Regions from separate parts of the Arthrobacter sp. KUASC02 genome, predicted to be linked through region 2. Evidence: predicted binding sites of a transcription regulator. Region 2 holds the regulator's gene; each other region holds the start of a gene.

Region 1 (4,471 bases), 780 kb from region 2:
CCCCGCGGAGGCAAACCGTTCGGCGTGCCGGGCGGCGACATTGAGGCGCGTGGCCTGTTCGAGGCCCGCCTGGGTGAAGATCATCTGCCGGGCGAATTCGCCGAATTTGGCCTCAGCCTTGGTCCGCAGCCTGGACTGGGTGAGGACTGCCGAGACGAGCGCGGGGGAGTGGCCTGCTTTCCGGAGCGACTCATTGAGCCGGAACGCATCGTCCTCCCCGTACGGGCCCAGCGACGCCAGCAGCTCCCAGCCTTCGCTGGTCAGGAGCGGAGCGATCAGGTCCTGCGGTGCGTCAGCCATGTCATCAAGCCTAATCGAGGCGGCGGACACCCGCGGTGCCGCTAGGGTTGGAGGCATGGAAGACAGCGCAGGGCCGCAGCCACCCGTAGAAGACCAACGCAATGACCACCACCAGCCCACGGGCCTTGCCAGGTACGCCCGCCCCGCGCTGATCGCCGGTGCCGCCATCGCCGTCGTCTGCCTGGCGCTCCTGGTGATCATCTTCTTCCTGGACTCCTTCAACGCAACCGTTTACTCGGTGGGCGGCAAGAACATCCAGGACGACACCGACGAGGCGCGGCAAATCCGCGAGTCGTACGCCGCTGTCCGCGCAGGCGGCCTCGTGTTCCTGATCGCCTCGGTTGCGACGGCGCTCGCTGCCGCCGTCGTGCTGTACCGGAACCGAAACGTTACGAACGACGACGACACGGACGATGGCGACGACGTCGACTTTGATGACCTGGCGGGTCGCTAGGCGTTCACCGGTGACGAAATTCTGGCACTCGCCTTGACCGAGTGCTAACGACTACATAGAGTCTTCATTAGCACTCTCCCTAGGAGGGTGCTAACACATGGAGAACTGCCAGCCACGCTGCTGCCGGCACCGCGACGACGGTTTGCACGCACAGGCGCAACGGTTTTCCAGTCCATGAATTTGCTGACGTAGAAGGAGAGGTCCGAGTGTCGGTCTCTATTAAGCCTCTTGAGGATCGTATTGTTGTCCGCCCGCTCGAAGCAGAGCAGACCACGGCTTCCGGCCTGGTAATCCCGGACTCCGCACAGGAGAAGCCGCAGGAAGGCGAAGTTGTCGCAGTAGGCCCCGGCCGCTTTGAAGACGGCAACCGCGTTCCCGTCGACGTTGCCGTTGGCGACGTTGTTATCTACTCCAAGTACGGCGGAACCGAAGTCAAGACCGGCGGCACCGAGTACCTCGTGCTGTCCGCCCGCGACGTCCTGGCGATCGTCGTAAAGTAACTCTTTGACCCCGCGCCGCCGATCCGTCTGATTCATTTCTGACTGGTCAGCGGCGCGGGGTTTCTGTCTCGAAAGGACACAACCATGGCAAAGCAGCTTGCGTTTAACGACGCTGCCCGCCGGTCGCTTGAAGCCGGCATCGATAAGCTCGCCAACACTGTCAAGGTGACGCTTGGCCCGCGCGGCCGCAACGTCGTGCTGGACAAGAAGTGGGGCGCTCCCACCATTACGAACGACGGCGTGACCATCGCCCGCGAAGTCGAACTGGATGACCCGTTCGAGAACCTTGGCGCGCAGCTGGCCAAGGAAGTCGCCACCAAGACCAACGACGTCGCCGGCGACGGCACTACCACCGCCACCGTCCTGGCGCAGGCACTGGTCAAGGAAGGCCTGCGCAACGTTGCGGCCGGCGCAGCTCCGGGGCAGATCAAGCGCGGCATCGAGGTCTCGGTTGAGGCCGTCGCAGCACGCCTGCTCGAGAATGCCCGTCCCGTCGAGGGCACCCAGGTTGCGAACGTTGCAGCCATCTCCGCCCAGAGCGATGAGATCGGCGAGCTCCTGGCCGAGGCTTTCGGCAAGGTCGGCAAGGATGGTGTGATCACCATCGAGGAGTCCTCCACCACGCAGACCGAACTGGTCCTCACCGAGGGCATGCAGTTCGACAAGGGCTACCTGTCCCCGTACTTCGTCACTGACGCGGAACGCCAGGAAGCAGTCCTCGAAGACGCCCTCATTCTGATCAACCAGGGCAAGATCTCCTCGGTGCAGGACTTCCTGCCGCTGCTGGAAAAGGCGCTGCAGAGCTCCAAGCCGCTGTTCATCATTGCCGAGGACGTTGAAGGCGAAGCCCTCTCCACCCTGATCGTCAACCGCATCCGCGGCACCCTGAACGTCGTTGCCGTCAAGGCACCCGGCTTCGGCGACCGCCGCAAGGCCATGCTGCAGGACATCGCGACGCTCACCGGCGCACAGGTTGTTTCCCCGGAACTCGGCCTGAGCCTGGATTCCGTTGGCCTCGAGGTGCTGGGTACGGCCCGCCGCATCACGGTCACCAAGGACAACACCACCATCGTTGACGGCGCCGGATCGGCCGAGGACGTTGCGGCACGCGTTGCCCAGCTGCGGGCTGAACTGACCCGCACCGACTCGGACTGGGACAAGGAAAAGCTCCAGGAGCGCCTGGCCAAGCTGGCCGGCGGCATCGGCGTGATCAAGGTTGGCGCAGCCACCGAGGTTGAGCTGAAGGAAAAGAAGCACCGCATTGAGGACGCCGTGTCTTCCACCCGCGCTGCCCTCGAAGAAGGCATCGTTGCCGGTGGCGGTTCCGCCCTCATCCACGCCCTGAAGGCGCTGGACGAGGACCCGTCGGTCACCGCACTCGAAGGTGACGCAGCAGCAGCTGTGGGCATCGTGCGCCGCGCTCTGGTCCAGCCTGTGCGCTGGATCGCCCAGAACGCCGGCTTTGACGGCTATGTCGTCGCTGCAAAGGTGGCGGAATCCGCCATCCACCATGGCTTCAACGCCAAGACCGGCGAGTACGAAGACCTCATCGCAGCCGGTGTCATTGACCCCGTCAAGGTGACCCGCGCAGCCCTTCGCAACGCCGCTTCCATCGCAGCACTGGTTCTCACCACCGAGACCCTCGTTGTCGAAAAGCCGGCCGACGAGGACGAGCACGCAGGCCACAAGCACTAGCTTGCAGGCAGGGCTCTAGTAGCACAGCAAAAGGCCGGTCCGGCCGGGCGGTTTCCAGGAACCGCCGACGCCGGGCCGGCCTTTTTCGCGCCGGTTTGGGCCCTGTACCTCCCGCTCTTACACCCCGGTTCGGCGCTTTCTGCCCGAGCTTGTGCACCTGGCACCCCCGGCGTACCGTGGCGCTTAGATGGAGCTTGGAACGGTGCGGGGAGGCATCATGGCAACGTCTGAAGCCGGGCTGGACAGAGGCCGTTCCGCCTTCGAGGAGCATCGCTGGACCGACGCCTTCGAGCACTTCCTCGATGCCGACCAGCACGGCGGGCTTCCTGCGGCAGACCTCGAGCGCCTTGCCACGGTGGAAATCCTGACCGGCAAATCCGACGCCGGAATCGAGACCCTCACCCGCGCGCACGAGGAGTACCTCGTCGTCGGCGACGTGGTGGGCGCGGCCCGCTGCGCCGGGTGGATCGGCATCCATCTGATGAACTCGGGCCAGCCGGCCCGGAGCGCGGGATGGTTCGCCCGAGCCGGACGGCTGGTGGCAGAGCTGAACGAACCCTGCGCAGTGGAGGGCCTGCTGCTGATTCCCACGGCACTGGGCATGCTGTTCGGGGGCAACCCCGAAGGTGCCCGCCGGGGGTTCACGGATGCCCTGGCCATCGGGGAGAAGTTCCAGGACCGGGACCTCATCTCGCTTTCGCTGCTGGGAACGGGCCAGGCCTGCGTGGCGCTCGGTGACATCAGCACCGGCGTCGGGCTCTTTGATGAGGTGATGGTCGCGGTAACCGCCGGAGAGCTCTCGCCGGTCCCCTCGGGGATCATCTACTGCGCCGTCATCGGCACCTGCCACCTGGCCTTCGATCTACGCCGCGCCCTGGAATGGACGGCCGCACTGGACCGGTGGTGCGGCGGACGGCCGGACATGGTCCTGTTCAGCGGCCAGTGCCAGGGCCACCGCGCCGACCTGTACCGGCTGCACGGGGCCTGGGATGACGCCGTCAGCGCCGCGAAGGACGCGCAGCGGCTGTCCGCGGCGGGAGATTACCAGGCACTTTACGGCGGCTACTACCAGCAGGGCGAAGTGGAACGGCTGCGGGGTGAGTTCGTGGCGGCCGAGGAATGCTACCGGCAGGCGGCGCGCAGCGGCTATGAGCCCCAGCCGGGACTCGCGCTGCTGAGGCTGGCCCGTGGGGACGTCCCGGCCGCCCAGACCCTCATCCGCAGGTCAGCCGACGCCGCCGATTTGGCCACCCGCCGCCACCTGCTGCCGGCGCTCGTGGAAATAGAACTGGCTGCGGGTGACACGGCCGCTGCGCGCCGGGCCGCCGACGAACTGGCATCCGTGGCGCAGGACTGCGGGATGCCGATGCTGCAGGCTGCCTCCTGCCAGGCCGGCGGGGCCGTCCTGCTCGCCGAAGGAGAACCCGCCCTGGCGCAGCCGGTCCTGCGACAGGGGTGGACGCTCTGGCGGGAACTGGGCGTTCCGTTCGAAGCCGCGCGCTGCCGCACCCTTGTGGGCCAG
Region 2 (4,471 bases):
CCGGATGCCTTCAACAGCAACCTCGACGAGGACATGGCCAAGCGCGCCATCCAGCAGCTGGTCTACACGGCAACGGCCGCGGGAGCGAGCTCAGGGCTGGTGGACTCGGGCCAGCAGATCCAGGTGGTCATCCTGGTTGACGGGCACACGGATTACCTGGCCTTCAACCACGTTCGGCTCGGCAGTCCCACTCCCCGCGGGGCGGGCATGGTGGCTCCGGTATGGATCATCGATCCCCAGGAGGGTGTGGGCGTCCCCGACGGCAGTGTCAAGATCAGCGGACGAAGCACGCTGCCCGGGGGCAAACTCAAGTGGAAAATCCTGAAAGTCGACGGCAGCAGCGATAAGACGGCCTATTTGGGCGGCGATGTCACCGCCTCGGCAGACCAGGCACAGTCCGGACTCTTCTCGCTGAATGTCAACCTGGCACCTGGAAACTATGAGATCCGGGTATTCCAGGCCGACCCCGGGAAACCCGACCGGGAACTGAATGTGGACTCCCGCGGTTTCAAGGTTGCCTAGCGCCTGAGCGCTTCCCCCTGGAGGGGCAACGCCACGTGCCGCCCGTGGACAACCGCTGCCGGCGTGCGGTGGCTACCAGCGGCCCAGGATGTCGCTGGCGAGGACGGTGGCGGCCGGTCCTGCCGTGGACGACCTCAGCACGTGGTGGCCCAGAAGCGCCGTCACGGCGCCGGCCCCGCACAGCCGGGTGACCTCCCGCGGACTGATGCCGCCTTCGGGCCCCACAATCAGCAGGATTTCGCGCGGCCCCGGCACCGGTGCACCGGCGTTGTCTCCGCACCACGCCTCGAGCACGCTCCGTAGCGGACGCACGGCATCCTCATGGAGGATGATGGCCAGGTCCGCGGCGGAGACTGCCGCCTGAAGTCCGGCACCGTCGACGGCGGCCCGGACTTCGGGAATCCAGGCCCGCCGCGCCTGTTTGGCAGCTGCAGTCACCACGGACTGCCATTTGGCATGGGCCTTCGCGGCCCGTTCGCCTTTCCACCGGACGATGGACCGTTCGGACTGCCACGGGATGATGGCGTCGATCCCCAGTTCGGTGGCGGTTTCTGCGGCGAGTTCGTCCCGGTCGCCTTTGGCCAATGCCTGGACCAGGACCAGGCGGAGGTCCGGGCGCTCCTCGGTGTCGAGGACGGAACACTCCACTGTCAGTTCACCCTGGCCAACTGCGGCGACCGTGCCGGTCAGCCTTTTGCCGGCGCCGTCGGCGATGTCAACGGACTCCCCCACGGCAATCCGCTTGACGGTGACCGCATGCCTCGCCTCTGCGCCTTCGAGGACAAAGTGCGAACCGGGAACCTGGTGGTCCAGGGCTCCGGGGGTTGCGAAAAAGACCGGGTTGCTCACCGCTACAGGTTACCGAGCCGGTCCCGCAGCTTGGCGAAGACACCGCCGCTGGCGGAGAGTTTCCCTTCGGTGTACTGCTCGCCACGGAGTTTCGCGAGCTGCCGCAGCAGGTCTTCCTGCGCGGCATCAAGCTTGGCCGGAGTCTCGACCTGGAGGTGGACTTTCAGGTCGCCGCGGCCGTAGCCCCGGAGGTGGGTCACACCGAGGCCGCGAAGGGTGATGACCTCGCCGGACTGGGTGCCCGCCTTGACGTCGATCTCCTGCTGGCCGTCGAAGGTGTCCAGGCTCAGTTCGGTGCCAAGGGCTGCTGCAGTCATCGGGATGTGCAGGGTCGCGTGGAGGTCATCGCCGTCGCGTACGTAGGTGGCGTCATTGTTGACCCGGATCTCCACGTAGAGGTCGCCGGAAGGTCCGCCGGCGGGTCCGGCTTCGCCCTGGCCGCCCAGCTGGATCCGGGTTCCGGTGGCCACGCCGGCAGGGACCTTGACGGTCAGCGAACGCCGGCTGCGGATGCGGCCCTGCCCGTTGCACTCGTTGCAGGGATCCTTGATGACGGTTCCGAAGCCCTCGCAGGAGCCGCAGGGCGCCGCGGTCATGACCTGGCCCAGGATGGAACGGACGGCCCGCTGGACCTGGCCGCTGCCGCCGCAGATGTCACAGCGGACGGGGTGGGTCCCGGGCTGGCAGCAGGAGCCTTCGCAGGTGGGGCACGTTACGGCCGTGTCCACTTCGAGCTTCTTGTTCACGCCGAAGACGGCGTCGCGGAGGTCGATGCGGACGCTGATGAGGGCATCCTGCCCCCGGCGGACGCGCGAGGCAGGTCCGGACGAGCCGCCCGCACCGAAGAAGGTGTCGAAGATGTCCTGGAAGGCGAAACCCTGCCCCGAGTAGCCGGCGCCGCCGAAACCGTTGTCGGTGCCGTTCTCGTTGCCGGTGGTGTCGTAGACGCGGCGCTTCTGCGGATCGGACAGCACTTCATAGGCGTGCGTGACAGCCTTGAAGCGGTCCGAGGCATCCTCACCGGGGTTCACGTCCGGGTGCAACGTCCGCGCAAGCTTTCGGTAGGCCTTCTTGATCTCTTCGCCCGTCGCTTCGGGTGAGACTCCAAGAACGTCGTAGTGGCTGCTCAAAGTTCGTATCTCTTCCTGGTTGTACTGCCTGTAATGCCTTGGGTGGTGCCTATAATGCTGCTGCCGCCCCCGGAAGCCGGGACACGGAGGCCTGGTTGGCTGATGAAGGGCTGGTCAAGGCCCGAGGATCCTGGAAAGGTAGCGTGCCACGGCACGGACCGCGGCCATGGTGGTGGGATAGTCCATCCGGGTGGGCCCAAGTACGCCCACCTTGGCACTGGAACCGGGCCCGTAGCCCGTGGCCACCACCGAGGCTTCCGCGAGGCCGTCGTAGGGATTCTCCCGGCCGATGCTGACGGTCACGCCGCGGGGGTCCTGCGCCATCTCGCTGAGCAGGCGGAGCATGACCACCTGTTCCTCAAGCGCCTCGAGGACCGGGCCGATGCTCAGCGGGAAGTCAACGTTGGACCGCGCGAGGTTGGCGGTGCCGGCCATGACCATCCGCTCTTCGCGGGTACTGCTGGCCAGGGCATCCAGGCCGCGGGCCAGCGCCTGGGCGGCGTGCCGGCGTGCCGGTTCACAGCTTGCGACGACGGCGGGCAGCGCTTGCGGGAGCAGGCTCAGCGGTGTCCCCGCCAGGCTCTTCAGGAACCGTGTGCGGAGGCCGGCGACGGCCTCGTCGCTGAGCTCCTGGCCGACGTCGATGACCCGTTGTTCGACCTTACCGGTGTCCGCAATCAGGACAGCGAGGACCTGGCGCGGCGCCAGCAGCACAAACTCGATGTGCCGCACCATGGCACGGCTGAGGTGCGGATACTGCACCACGGCCACCTGGTTGGTCAGCTGCGACAGCAGCCGCACGGTACGCTCCAGGACGTCGTCCAGGTCGTCCGAACCTTCGAGCAGCGTCTGGATGGCCCGGCGTTCGGCCTGCGACAGCGGCTTGACGGCGGAAATCTGGTCGACAAAGAGCCGGTAGCCCTTGTCGGTGGGGATCCTCCCCGCGCTGGTGTGCGGCGCCGTGATCAGGCCCTCATCTTCCAGGGCCGCCATGTCATTGCGGATGGTGGCGCTGGAGACTCCCAGATGGTGTCTCTCCACCAGGGCCTTGGAGCCCACAGGTTCGCGGGAATGGACGTAGTCCTCCACGATGGCGCGCAGTACTTCAAGCTTGCGTGGTTCGCTCATTCTCCACCTCCGATCGGCTTAACCCGGGCCGCGGACCGGCTTTTTCGCCTGCCAGATCCCGTCTACCGTTAGCACTCGTCATGTCTAAGTGCTAACCAGTCTAATATGAGTCGCCGCGTTGTTAGCATTGGTACCGCTCCGGGCGAAACTCCAGAGCGGGACAGGACAGGCACGTCCGTGAAGCCACGGCGCCCCTGTTTCACTTCTCCTGTTTCACATTTTCTAGCGCAAGGTTGTGTCTACCCGATGTCGTACCAGAACTGGGGCCCGCAGGACATCACGGCTCCCCGGAAAGCCGAGCTTCCCGAAGTGCCGGTTGAACGCGGCATGGTGCTGGAAGACGTGCAGTCCGGCTGGGTGGGCGCTGTCACCAGGGTGGAAAAGTCCGGCGGAATGCACGTTGTGGCATTGGAGGACCGGCGCGGCAAGTCCCGCACGTTCCGCCTCGGCTACGGATTCCTCCTGGAGGGCCTGCCGATCCGGCTGATGCCCCCGGCCCCGCGCGCCCAGGCCGCCTCCGCCGCATCCGGCAGGACCGCCTCCGGATCCGTGCGGGTGGCGGGCCAGCGCGCCCAGGTGGCCAAGGCCAGCCGCATCTGGGTGGAAGGCAAGCACGACGCCGAACTTGTGGAAAAAGTCTGGGGTGACGACCTCAGGGTGGAGGGCATCGTCGTCGAGCCCTTGCACGGCATTGACGATCTCACGGCGGCGGTTGCAGCATTCCGTCCGGGTCCGGGCCGCCGGCTGGGAGTGCTGGTGGACCACCTGGTTGCCAACTCGAAGGAATCACGGATCGCCGATGCCGTGATGGCGTCGCCCGGCGCCGCGGGCAACGTCCTGAT
Region 3 (4,471 bases), 750 kb from region 2:
GGCCGGCTCCTCAGCCACCTGGCCAGCAGCCCCTCGGGAACTTCCTCGGACGTCAGGGCGAACGAGCGGTGGTCCGCCCATTCGCCGTTGATGTGCAGGAACCGTGGCCGGTAGCCTTCGTCCCGGAAACCAAGCTTCTCCACAACCCGGAGGCTGGGCCCGTTTTCGGGCCGGATGTTGATCTCCATCCGGTGCAGACCGAGGCTGCCGAAGCAATAGTCCGTGGCCATGGCAACAGCCGTGGGAGCGATTCCCCGGCCGGCACACGACTTGTCCACCCAGTATCCAAGCGTGGCCATCATGGCGGAGCCCCAGATGATCGATGACACCGTCAGTTGTCCGACGATGACCGGATCCCGCTGGCCCGGTGTCCGCTCCGTGATGACGAAGGGCAGCGCCGTGGCCTGCGCAGCCTGGGCGTTGAGGGACCTGACCATCTGCCGGTAGTCGGGGAGCGCCCCTCCGGGGGCCGGATTCGAGGCCTCCCAGGGAGCCAGCCACTCAGAATTCCGGGATCGGACCGCCATCCACTCCTTGCGGTCCCGGTACCGGATAGGGCGCAGCACAATATCGCCGCATTCCAGCGTCGCCGGCCAGATGCTGCCCCGCATGGGACGTTACTTGGCCAGTGAAGCGGTGAATTGCGGCAGCCACTCGCGCAGGCCGGGGCCGAGGTCCTCACTGTCGCAGGCCAGCTGGACGCAGGCCTTGAGGTAGCTGAGCTTGTCGCCGGTATCGTAGCGGCGGCCGCGGAATACCACGCCGTAGACGCCGTACCCTTCGCCTTCTCCGGCAGCCAGTTCCTGGAGGGCGTCCGTCAGCTGGATTTCCCCGCCCCTGCCCGGTTCGGTGCGTTCGAGGACATCGAAGACCGCGGGGTGGAGGACGTAGCGGCCGATCACGGCCAGGTTGGACGGTGCTTCCGCGGCGTCGGGCTTTTCCACGAGCTTGCGGATCCGCACAAAACCGTTCATGTCGGTCTCGTCGATGTCGGCGCAACCGTAGGCGCTGATCTGGGAAGGCTCCACTTCAATCAGCGCGACCACCGAGCCGCCTGTCTTGGCCTGGACTTCGATCATTTTGCTGAGCAGTTCGTCCCGCGCATCGATCAGGTCATCGCCAAGCAGCACCGCAAAGGGTTCGTAGCCGACGTGCTGCTTGGCGCGCAGCACTGCGTGGCCAAGGCCCATCGGGTCGCCCTGGCGGACGTAGTGGATGTCACCGAGGTTGCTGGCGGCCTGGATGGCTTCGAGCTTGGTGGTGTCGCCCTTTGCTTCGAGGGTTGACTCCAGCGACGGGACCCGGTCGAAGTGGTCTTCGAGGGCGCGTTTGTTCCGGCCGGTGATCATCAGGATGTCGGTGAGGCCAACGTTGACGGCCTCTTCGACGACATACTGGATCGCGGGCTTGTCCACGACCGGCAGCATTTCCTTGGGCATGGCCTTGGTGGCCGGTAGGAACCTGGTGCCGAGTCCGGCAGCAGGAATGACAGCCTTGCGGACGGAAGTATTGGTGGTAGTCACTGGACTAATCTAGCGTCAGGGACCAAACATTGGGTAATTGCATTGACCGCCCCGGATGGCCCTCACCAAGGCCTCCGCCGGCGGGCCTGCTGACATGGAAGGACGGGCGTTGATGCCATCCAAGGACGAGATCCGCTCAGCCCACCGCACCCGGCGTGCAGCTATCCCTCCCGTCGGCCTGGAAGCCGCCGGAGTCGGTATTGCACGCCACGGCCTCCAGTGGGCCACCATGGTTGCCGCCGGCGAACGAAGCACTTTTGCCGTGTACCTGGGCGTGGGCTTCGAGCCCCCCACGCTGCCGCTCATTGCCGCGCTTCACGGAACAGGGCACCGCGTTCTCCTGCCGGTCTGCCAACCCGACCGGACACTCTCCTGGGTCTATTGGACCCCGGTGACCGACTTCATCCGCAGCAGTTACGCCCCCATCGATGAGCCGGTCGGAAAGCAGCACGGCAACGAGGCCATGCGCGAAGCGGCAGGGATCTTCGTCCCTGCCACGGCAGTAGACCTATCGGGCAACCGGATCGGCCAGGGCGGGGGCTACTACGACAAGTTCCTCGCGAGTCTCGAAGATGAGGGCCTGCCGGTGCCCGCCGCTGCGGTGGTCTTTGACGACGAAGTCCTTCCCGCCGGCAGTATCCCCGCTGAATCCTTCGACCGAAAAATCCCGGTGGCAGTCACACCGTCACGCCTCGCGCAGCTGATGTGAAGCCGGCTCGCCGCGGATGATAGAATTGGCACTCAGGCCCTGCGACTGCTAAGGGAAGGAACCTGCCGAGGAACAATCGGCGGCGATTCCTGCCAGGCAGCACGGGACCTGCTCGTTTGTCCCAGAGGAGGATTACCAGTGCCCACGTATGCATACGCCTGCAAGGACTGCAGCCACGCCTTCGAGATCGTGCAGTCGTTTACCGACAGCTCCCTCACCTCCTGCCCCGAATGTGAGGGGACCCTGCGCAAAAAGTTCAACAGCGTCGGTGTCGTCTTCAAGGGTTCCGGCTTCTACCGGACCGACTCACGCGACAGCAAGGGCAGCAGCGTCTCTGCCGCTCCGGCGGCCGTTCCCGCTGCCGCAGCTGCAAGCTGACCTGAACCCGGCGTCCGCCGCCATATCCGGCGCGTGAGCGCCATCAGCGTTGGTCCGCCACTGAAGCTGCGCTGCGGCTAGCGGTTTTCCACATAGGACCTCCCCGGGCTGTCACCGCGACACGGCGCCACCGTAGCCTGACGGCATGCCATTCACCTTCCGCAACAACGGACCTTCCTCGCCGCGGCCGGGCTTTCGGTCGGGACGTCCCGGCCGTCAGCGCGTGTCCGGCGTGCAGCGATTCCCGTCATGGCTCAACCGCAATCGCAGGCTGCTGGTCGCGCTTCTGCTGTGCGCTGCTGCCGGCAGTTCCGTCCAGCAACTGACGCCGGCCCCTGCCCACACCGTCACTGCCCTGGCCTCCGCCCGTGACCTTCCCGCCGGCACTGCCCTCTCAAGCAACGAAGTGGTGCGTGTCGAGGTCCCGCCAGGGATGGTGCCCGCAGGAGCGTTCGCTGACACCGCCGCCATTGTGGGCAAGCAGTTGGCCGGACCGCTGCGCAAAGGCCAGCTGATCTCCGATACGCAGTTGCTCGGCCCGGGCCTGCTGGCCGGCACTCCCCCGGGATCGGCGGCCGTGCCCCTGAGAATGGCGGACCCTTCATCCATCCAGCTCGTGGCACCCGGCCAACTCGTCAACATCGTCATGACGAACGGCAGCGACTACGGCAAGGCCGCCGAATCGCAGGTCCTGGCGGCCTCGGTTCCCGTTCTCTGGACATCGGGCCAGGGCGGACAAACCGGACCATGGCCGGGGACCGGCGAAACAGAGGGGCTCATTGTGGTTGCAGCGGATCCGGACCAGGCACGAGCACTCGCCGGCTCGTCAACGCAGGGCAAACTCTTTTTCGTCATGGTCGGAGCACAGGGCTAGCTGCGTCCGGACCGGCACACTCCCCCAGAGGGGAAATCAGCCCCAGTGCGGCGGTTTCTGTTCCTGAAGCCAGGCATCGTGGTCGTAGTCAGAGCCCTGATCGCCCCAGCGCTTCGGGTCATCCTCGGAAGCCTTGTTGGGCAGCACTCCCGAGGGAACGCCGGCGCCTGCCGTCTGCGGGGTCCGGTCAGGCGCTACCCTCTCGGGTGCCGTTCTGTCGGGCGCTGTCCTGCCGGGCGCGGAATTGCCGGGCGCGGAATTGTCCGCCTCACGGTGCGGAGCGCCTTGGCTGTCCGCTGCGCTGTTGTTCGTGTCCATGCCGTTGTCCTTGATATTTTCCACTGCATTAGTGCGGGTCCTGACGGACTCCTCCGGGTCGTTGCCGCCCTGTTCCAAGGATACCGAGTGCCCGTCCGGAGCGGCGGATTCGCCGGAATCGCCCGGCTCTCCACTGCCAGCGCTGACGGAGTCGCCGCTGCCGGAACCGGCTGCCGTTGCGTCCCCGTTACGCCGGTCGGTGCTGTTTAAGGTCAGGTTGTCCACGTCGTCCTCGAAGAACGCCTGCGACGAGGAGGTGAAGCCCGTGACAGCCGGCTTCTCCAGCCCCAGGTACCCGCCGATCCGGTCCGCGCATGCGGACGGGTCCGTGAACACCTCGATGGTCCACAAGGGCATGTAGCGCCAGCCCAATCGTTCCAGCAGCTGTGGGCGGAGCCTGCTCCGTTCACGGACGCTCATCCGCCGGTACTGCTCCGTGCCGTCTGACTCGATGGCCACCGGCCGGGGGATGTCGGCTTCGTCGTGGCCGATGGAATGCACCGGGTCCGCGGCCGCGGCCACGTCAAGCACGCCGTCATACTGGTGCCAGACCCGGGCTCCGCGGGCGCGCAGCCTGTCACCCAGGTCTGCCACCAGGGGATCGGCGCCCAGAGCCTGCTCGCTCGCTGCTGCGCGGGACGCCGGCGTCCCCAGGTCGGTATTGCCGGC

What was found. Region 2 encodes HrcA, which represses chaperone genes, less so after heat shock. Its sites were predicted from a motif close to TTNGCACTCGNNNNNNNCGAGTGCNAA; they were not measured.
Region 1: groES (co-chaperone GroES) is a predicted target of HrcA. The motif match lies at 776-802, and genes of this name have one in related genera.
Region 3: AC6JAC_RS07440 (FmdB family zinc ribbon protein) is a predicted target of HrcA. The motif match lies at 2,258-2,284, and genes of this name have one in related genera.

Annotation. Positions count from the first base shown of each region.
Region 1 covers NZ_AP046053.1:1,594,474-1,598,944, forward strand. Annotated here, with positions in the region: gene AC6JAC_RS07335 (THUMP-like domain-containing protein) at 1-300, opposite strand, end outside; gene AC6JAC_RS07340 (hypothetical protein) at 356-754, shown strand; gene groES (co-chaperone GroES) at 961-1,254, shown strand; gene groL (chaperonin GroEL) at 1,339-2,949, shown strand; gene AC6JAC_RS07355 (LuxR C-terminal-related transcriptional regulator) at 3,167-4,471, shown strand, end outside.
Region 2 covers NZ_AP046053.1:2,373,855-2,378,325, reverse strand. Annotated here, with positions in the region: gene AC6JAC_RS10950 (GerMN domain-containing protein) at 1-522, shown strand, start outside; gene AC6JAC_RS10945 (16S rRNA (uracil(1498)-N(3))-methyltransferase) at 595-1,371, opposite strand; gene dnaJ (molecular chaperone DnaJ) at 1,374-2,501, opposite strand; gene hrcA (heat-inducible transcriptional repressor HrcA) at 2,616-3,629, opposite strand; gene AC6JAC_RS10930 (DUF3097 domain-containing protein) at 3,876-4,471, shown strand, end outside.
Region 3 covers NZ_AP046053.1:1,622,507-1,626,977, reverse strand. Annotated here, with positions in the region: gene AC6JAC_RS07455 (GNAT family N-acetyltransferase) at 1-611, opposite strand, end outside; gene galU (UTP--glucose-1-phosphate uridylyltransferase GalU) at 618-1,523, opposite strand; gene AC6JAC_RS07445 (5-formyltetrahydrofolate cyclo-ligase) at 1,636-2,232, shown strand; gene AC6JAC_RS07440 (FmdB family zinc ribbon protein) at 2,371-2,610, shown strand; gene cpaB (Flp pilus assembly protein CpaB) at 2,756-3,484, shown strand; gene AC6JAC_RS07430 (pentapeptide repeat-containing protein) at 3,618-4,163, shown strand.